One region of the Streptococcus jiangjianxini genome, then DNA from elsewhere that is predicted to be linked to it. Evidence: predicted binding sites of a transcription regulator. Region 1 holds the regulator's gene; the other holds the start of a gene.
What was found. Region 1 encodes NrdR, which represses ribonucleotide reductase genes. Its sites were predicted from a motif close to ACACNATATATNGTGT; they were not measured.
Positions count from the first base shown of each region.

Region 2: a site for NrdR is predicted at 2,082-2,097, ahead of nrdH (glutaredoxin-like protein NrdH). Genes of this name have one in related genera too.

Region 1 is NZ_JBEHGL010000003.1:20,569-24,778, forward strand. It holds gene dnaI (primosomal protein DnaI) at 1-564, opposite strand, end outside; gene ABP870_RS02210 (helicase loader) at 567-1,739, opposite strand; gene nrdR (transcriptional regulator NrdR) at 1,739-2,212, opposite strand; gene ABP870_RS02220 (sensor histidine kinase) at 3,023-4,210, opposite strand, start outside.
Region 2 is NZ_JBEHGL010000001.1:76,731-80,940, forward strand. It holds gene ptsP (phosphoenolpyruvate--protein phosphotransferase) at 1-1,547, opposite strand, end outside; gene ABP870_RS00525 (phosphocarrier protein HPr) at 1,552-1,815, opposite strand; gene nrdH (glutaredoxin-like protein NrdH) at 2,206-2,430, shown strand; gene ABP870_RS00535 (class Ib ribonucleoside-diphosphate reductase assembly flavoprotein NrdI) at 2,446-2,811, shown strand; gene nrdE (class 1b ribonucleoside-diphosphate reductase subunit alpha) at 2,801-4,210, shown strand, end outside.

The DNA of each region.
Region 1 (4,210 bases):
ATGAAGAATCGTTGTAATGGCGTTTCTTTTCTCTGACAGTTCGTGCGCTAGCGCTGCCATAAAAAAGGATTTTCCTACTCCCATGTCGCCGTATAGATAGAGTCCTTTTTGATCTGGACTGGGATACTGGCTAATAAAGTCAATTAAACTTTCATAAACGTCCAAACGCTTGACATCATCTAGTAAGACATCATCAAAAGAAATGGTTTTATAAGATTTTGGGAGGCTAACTAAAGTAATCCGGTTCTCAATCGCCTTCTGCGCTTGAGCTTCTTTCAATTCTTTGGTTTCCAAATAAGTCACGTCAGCATAGCCTTCATTCATGGTTAAAATAGGTTCATAACCTTTGGCAATATAACTGTCTTCCTGATCTTGAAACTTGCGGCGTTCGTTGATAAATTGATTGAACTTAGGTAAACTACGCTTGATTTCGTCTTGGGTCAAACCATGTTGGTTGATAAAGGCCACCACATCTGGATCCGATAAGATTAACTGGGCCATCTGGTTTGCATCGAAATGCCTAGAATGTCCCGATTTGTTTAAAGTGTGTCCTACTTTTTCCATGATCAGTCCTTTCTAAGACGTTCCAAGGCTTTTCGTCTTGCTTCTTCTAATCGTTTTTGTTCCTCATCAGACGTCTGATTTTGATAATCTTGGTTACTCCATTCTGGAACATTAGGTTTTGCTTGTTTAGGCGATGTTGCTTGAGTGCTTTTTACTGATTTGTTTGAAAACTCTCGCATTTTTAAAACAGCTGTCTCAGCCCTATTAATCTCTTGAAAAGCAAAATCATTGGCAATCTTCATGGCGTATTTTTTATTCACATTGGCTGAATTGGTTTTCATAATGGTATACAGCACAATGATATTGATAACTTCATCCAAAAAACCCATCTTAGCCAACTCTAAGAGTAACTGTCTCTCATCAGCAACAATCGAAGCCTTGCGTGTTTTCTTAATTTTAGCTAAAAAAACATCTGCTCGATCACGTTGGGCTTCCTTAACAATAACGGCTTCTTGTGACGTCAATTTTCCTGATTTAGGAGAATCCTTCTTAGACTGCTCTTTTTTCGCTTTCATTCGTGGTAAGGAAATCGTTAAATTAACAGCCGTTTCCTTGGCAAGTAAGTAAGTATCATGCCAAGTCATTTTATGTTGCTCAGCTATACGATACAAACCAATAACGTCCGATTCCTCTTGAGCAAAAGATAAACCATCACGTTTCATCAACTTTTTAAAAGCATCCAAATCAAAAGTCCCTTTGGAGCTACTAGTTTTTTGAATGAGAGCTACTTGCCCTTGATCATCAAACACATCAGAGAAGTTTTTAGACAAATTCTGCGCATTTTCTGGCAAAACAGCTACCAACTCCTTAACAGCAATCTCCCCAATCTTTTGGGTAAGCAATTGTCGATAAAGAGGCACGTTTAAAAAATCTTCACTAGATAAAGGAGCCTTAAGTTTGATAAAATAAACGTCTCTCTGTTGATAGAAAGCCACAAGCTCCATAGCGGTTAAGGTTGCTAAAGCGGCCTCAAAAGCTGCCATTCCCATTAACGTATGATTTAAAATCTCTGAGAACTTATGTTTCTTAGTTCCATCATCCTTAAAGGCTATCAAATAATGATAAACACTAAAGGCATCCTGACCAATAATCGGGTAATAACAAGCCATCAAAGCTTGCGATGACCCATCAACCAGATTACCTTTGACAAACGAAAATGCATCAATCGGTCTCATTAATTACCCTTTTTCCCACGAACACGATTGGTAATCTGCTGCAGCAATTCTTCGATTTCATCAACATCCTTAAAGCTGCGATAAACAGAAGCAAATCGCACATAGGTAATTTCATCAAGTTCTGCCAACTCATCCATAACCATATTACCAATGACTGTACTTGGAACCTCATTTTCATAGTTACTACGAATAGCCTGTTCAATACGACGAATAACATTTTCGATGTCATCACTAGAAACTGGACGCTTTTGGGCACTCATAATGATTCCATGTAAAATTTTATCTTTTGAGAAAGCTTCTCTGGTCCCATCCTTTTTAACCACTAAGAGCGGTAATTCTTCAACACGTTCAAATGTTGTAAAGCGATTATGGCAATGATCGCATTCTCGGCGTCTTCTGATAGTTGTCCCTTCTTCGGCTTGACGACTATCGACAACACTTGATTTTGTAGTATGGCATTTTGGACAACGCACAAAAATCACCCCAATCTTTCTTAAAATGGTTATTGGTAAAACTGAATTAAAATGTCATTCAAATACCAACTTATAATCAGCTTTTTAATACTTTATTATAGCATATTTTCAACCAGAAATAAACTGACCAAGAACATTCACACGACAAACATATGAAACAGAGATTTCCGAATGATCGTACTGTTAAACATCGACAATTTCGTAGTTTTCCTCTACTAAAATTGCCCAAAAATACCACACCTAGCTTGTCGCTGAAATACCTGAACTTCGACATACGACATACATAAAAAATATTATTGTTTCACTAACCCCTTTCATACGCTTGTCCTGGCAAGCATCTGTACTCGCTTAAAAAAATGCATGACGTCATTTTTCAATGCTAAACATTTTTTAACATTATGATGATATAATACTCATCTAAAATCAAAAAAATAACACGATGTATCAAATAACAAAATAAGATTCCGCAGTTTGGGGCGAACGAAGTGAGCTTGAAAGGCTATTTTCGCCGTAGTGGTATGATTAGTGACAGTGCTGCTATCACTAATAAAGGAGGTTGCTTTTGTCCGCACTACTTAAGAAAAAATCAAAAAAGGTTATTTTTTGAAATTAACCAAGTATAAACACATCATCACGGCTAATTCCTTATATGCAAAATCATCATAAGTCTTCTTCACACATTTGGTATGGTAGTCATCACCTACTTCAACATAAGCTTCATCCGGTCAGTTTAGACAAAAAATAAGTCGCCACTACTTTTTAAAATAGTAACGACTTATTTCATCTTATCTGAGTTATCGGATATACCCATTACTCCTCAAAAAAGTCTGGCGATGGCTCCGCCAACGGTATGGCAATGGTAAAAGTTGTTTGAACATTGACCTCACTTTCAACACTCAAACGGCAATCATAGGCATCACAAATTTGCTTAAGAATCGATAAACCAATACCCAATCCAGCCCTAGTTCCTTCACGGTTGCGTGACTTATCTGTTCGATAAAACCGTTCAAAAATATTTTGTAAATCTTCTTTTGCAATTCCTTCGCCATGGTCTTTAACCGTAACCAAGGCGTAATCTTCCTCCTTATCTAAGGATAGTTCAATTAAACCGCCATGTGGTGAATACTTTATGGCATTATCAATCAAAATCGTCAGAACTTGTTCGAAATGGTTCTTGGCGATTTTGGCGCAAACATCATTAGCATTCACATGAAGAGCAAATTGAAAATCTGGCCTTAGGATTTCAAAATTATACAAGGATACTTGCATAGAAGATTCTAAACGGCTCACTTCTTTAGTTTTTTCAGACAGATTACCTTGCAGACGAATCAAATCAAGCATATCACTAATCATTAGATTCATACGATGGGCTTCGTGACGACTAGCTTCTAAACTTTCTTCCAAAATTTCTGGATCATTTTTTCCCCAGCGACTAAGCATGTCCAAGTGGCCTTTAATGACCGCTACTGGCGTTCTCAACTCATGACTAACATCGCTAATAAACTGTTGTTGTAATTTATTTTGTTCAGCGATACGGGCCATCATGGCGTTAAACATGTGAGATAGCTCCTCTATCTCATCGCCACTGTTGATCTCAGCTCGTACATCCAAATCGGTAGGATCACCTTCGATACGACGCATAATACGACGCAAACTATAGATAGGTTTCAGGAAGACCTCAATACTGAAGCGCATAATGACCAAGACGATAATAATTGTTCCAACTTCCAAGAATAACAAGACAATAATCAAACGATTCTTCAAAGCATAATAGAATTCAAGATTATGGAACAGCTTAGCATAGCCAATCACTTTTGTCTCAGACTCATTGTAAATAGGAACGCTAATCGTGAACCCTCGATCTTTATCAATCCGCTCTGAACGAAGCTTATTAAGTGGTCCCAGAGTGAGATAGTCCACTTTCGTGCTAGTCGTAAACAGCAATTCTTTTTTAGTATTGTAAAGGTAGGCTATTTGGTTTGAGTACAAGAGACGTGA
Region 2 (4,210 bases), on a different contig from region 1:
ACAGCCTGTTGGTCACCAGCCATCTCACCACACATACCTGCCCATTTACCTTCAGCGTGAGCTGCCTTAATAACATTGTTAATCAAGCGGAGGATTGATGGGTTATATGGTTGGTAGAGGTATGAAACTTGTTCATTCATACGGTCTGCTGCCATAGTGTATTGGATAAGATCGTTTGTACCAATTGAGAAGAAATCAACTTCTTTAGCAAATTGATCAGCAAGCATAGCTGCTGCTGGAATCTCAATCATAATACCTACTTGGATATCATCCGCTACTGCCACACCCTCAGATAGTAAGTTAGCTTTTTCTTCATCAAAGACTGCTTTTGCCGCACGGAATTCTTTCAATAAAGCAACCATTGGGAACATGATGCGTAATTGACCATGTACAGATGCGCGAAGCAGAGCACGAATCTGTGTACGGAACATTTGATCACCAGTTTCAGAAATCGAGATACGAAGCGCACGGAAACCAAGGAATGGGTTCATTTCATCTGGAAGATCAAAGTAAGGAAGTTCCTTGTCACCACCGATATCCATGGTACGAACTACAACTGGCTTACCGTCCATACCTTCGAGTACAGCCTTGTAGGCTTCATATTGCTCATCTTCTGTCGGGAAATCTTGAGAATCCATGTACAAGAACTCAGTACGGTAGAGACCTACCGCTTCGGCACCATTATCGTTAACACCTTCAACATCTTTTGGTGTACCAATATTAGCAGCTAATTCGAAATGTTTCCCATCAGCTGTGACCGTTTGCGCATTTTTAAGAAGAGCCCATTCAGCTTTCTGTGCAGCATAAGCCTTACCAGCTTCGACAAATTCGGCAATTTGATCTTGTGTTGGATTAATAATAACCTCACCGGTAATACCATTAACAGCTAAAATATCGCCATCTTTGACAAGTTCGGTAATGTTGTTAGTTCCAAGAACAGCACCGATCTCAAGAGTACGAGCCATAATAGCTGAGTGGCTTGTACGACCACCGATATTAGTTACGAAAGCCTTAACAAAGCTCTTATCAAGCTGAGCGGTATCTGAAGGAGTCAAGTCATGAGCAATAACAATTGACTCTTCGCTAATCGTTGCTGGATTTGGTAACTTCACCCCAAGGAGGTGGGCTAAGACACGTTTTGCAACGTCGCGAATGTCCGCTGCACGCTCTTGCATGTATGGGTTATCTTCCATACCTTCGAAGAGCGTTACGAACATGTCAGTAACTTCTTTCAATCCAGCTTCCGCATTGACTTGTTTCGCACGAATCGTTTCTTTAATCTGACCAATCATTTCTGGGTCAGCAAGAACCATTAAATGAGCATCAAAAACGGATGCCGCTTCTTCACCAAGCGTACCTACGGCTTTTTCACGGATAACAGAAAGCTCGTCTTGAGACGCCGCTAGAGCTGCATCCAGACGAGCTTCTTCTGCATCTGTATCTGAAACTGAAACAGTCTCAAATGACAAATCCGGTTGAACCAATAAGTATGCTTTAGCAACGGCAACACCATCAGATGCTGCAATTCCTTTAAGCATTTCTGTCATTTTCTTATGCCAATCCTTCTTTTGTCATTGTTTCTTCGATTGCAGCAAGAGCGTCATCAGCGTCTGCACCTTCTGCAGAAATAGTAACGTCAGCACCTTGGCCAACACCAAGACTCATAACACCCATGATTGATTTAAGGTTTACTGCTTTACCTTTGTAGTCAAGAGTAATGTCTGAAGCAAATTTGCTAGCTGTTTGAACGAGCAAAGTTGCTGGACGAGCGTGAATACCTGTTTCTGCTACAATGTGAAAATCTTTAGAAGCCATGATGGTTCTCCTTTTTTCTCTTTTTAATTTTTGAGTCATCCATGATAACCCTTACAATTTCCAATTATATCATAAACTATTTTTTTTTTCAAGATTTTATAATCCCGATTGAAAAAATTTACAGGTTACTTTCTGCCTACTTACATTATCATCCTCAAAAGGCAAGGATCCATTTTCAAACGCCGTAGGAAGAAATCATCGACTATTTTTAGGTAACTATTAGCCAAAATACTGTCTTTGTCTGTTTTCTTCGCGCTTTCAATAAAACACAATATATTGGGGTATAACAAAAATGTATAACTATATTTTGTGTTTTGTTGATAGCAATCTATTGCAATTTATATCATTTTTGGGTATGCTATTGTGGTACTTAAAAAGGAGAATTATTAAATGAGTAATATTACTATTTTTTCAAAAAATAATTGTATGCAATGTAAAATGACTAAAAAATTCTTAGAAAAAGAAGGCGTTTCTTTCAAAGAAATCAATATTGACGACGAACCTGAACACATTGAATATGTTAAAAGTTTAGGATTTGCATCAGCTCCAGTCATTCAAGCTGGTGATATTGTTTTCTCTGGTTTCCAACCTGCTAAACTTAAAGAAATCATTTAGCATTAGGTCATCCCATTGAAAGTTGCTTTTCATACTTTGACTGGTCAGACAGCCAGATTCATCGACAAACTTGATATTGCCCAGGATGATAAGGTGCTCTTAACCCCACATGGGCAAACACCCCAGTGCCATGATAAATTTGTTTTAATCATCCCAACATACAATGATAACTTTGATTATGTTGAAGACTTCATTGCGGACAATTTAGCCTATTGCCATGGTATTATTGGCATTGGCAATCGGAACTTCGGTTCTGATTTTTGTCGAGAAGCTAGGGAATTATCACAAACATATCACCTACCGTTACTTTATGAATTAGAATTTAGTGGCACATCAATAGACACTAATATAGTAAAAGGAATCTTATCAAATGAGTCTTAAAGATTTAGGAAATGTTACCTATTTCCGTTTAAATAACGAAATTAACCGTCCTGTTGATGGACAAATTCCTTTGCATAAGGACAAAGAAGCTCTCGCCGCGTTCTTTGAAGAAAATGTTAAACCTAACATGATGCCTTTTTCTTCCGTTACAGAAAAGATCAATTATCTCATTGAAAACGACTACATCGAAACAGGTTTCATCCAAAAATATAGTCAAGCCTTTATCGAATCTTTAGCACAGGAACTAGAGAATGAAGGCTTCCAATTCAGGTCATTTATGGCTGCCTATAAATTCCATCAACAATATGCTCTCAAAACAAATGATGGTGAGTCATACCTTGAAAGCATGGAAGACCGTGTGATGTTTAATGCCCTCTACTTCGCTGATGGGAACGAGGAATTAGCGCGCGATTTGGCTAAAGAGATGATTAACCAACGCTACCAGCCTGCTACACCTTCTTTCCTCAATGCTGGACGTAGCCGACGTGGTGAGTTGGTATCTTGTTTCTTGATTCAAGTCACTGACGATATGAACTCAATTGGTCGTTCTATCAACTCAGCACTCCAACTGTCACGTATCGGTGGTGGTGTTGGCATTTCCCTTTCCAATCTTCGTGAAGCTGGCGCGCCTATCAAAGGCTTTGCTGGAGCCGCTTCTGGCGTTGTTCCAGTCATGAAATTATTTGAAGATAGTTTCTCATATTCTAACCAATTAGGACAACGCCAAGGTGCCGGTGTGGTTTATCTCAATGTTTTCCATCCAGATATCATAGCCTTTCTTTCTACTAAGAAAGAAAATGCTGATGAAAAAGTACGTGTTAAAACCCTCTCACTCGGAGTAACAGTCCCTGATAAATTCTACGAATTGGCTCGCAAGAATGCAGACATGTACCTCTTTAGCCCATATAGTGTCGAAAAAGAATACGGCATCCCTTTCAACTATATCGATATCACTGAAAAATATGATGAACTGGTAGCCAATCCCAATATAGAGAAAACAAAAATAAAAGCTCGTGATTTAGAAACTGAGATTTCCAAATTGCAACAAGAGTCTGGTTATCCCTATATTGTTAATGTCGACACTGCCAATCGTTCTAATCCTATCGATGGCAAAATCATCATGTCAAACTTGTGTTCAGAGATTCTTCAAGTACAAAAGCCAAGTCTTATCGATGACGGACAAAATTACCTCTCAATGGGAACTGACATTTCATGTAACCTTGGTTCAACCAACGTCGTTAACATGATGACTTCGCCTGATTTTGGTCGCTCTATCAAGACTATGACACGTGCACTAACCTTTGTTACCGATTCGTCAACTATCGAAGCTGTCCCATCTATTAAAAACGGTAACGATCAAGCCCATACTTTTGGTCTGGGAGCCATGGGACTTCATTCC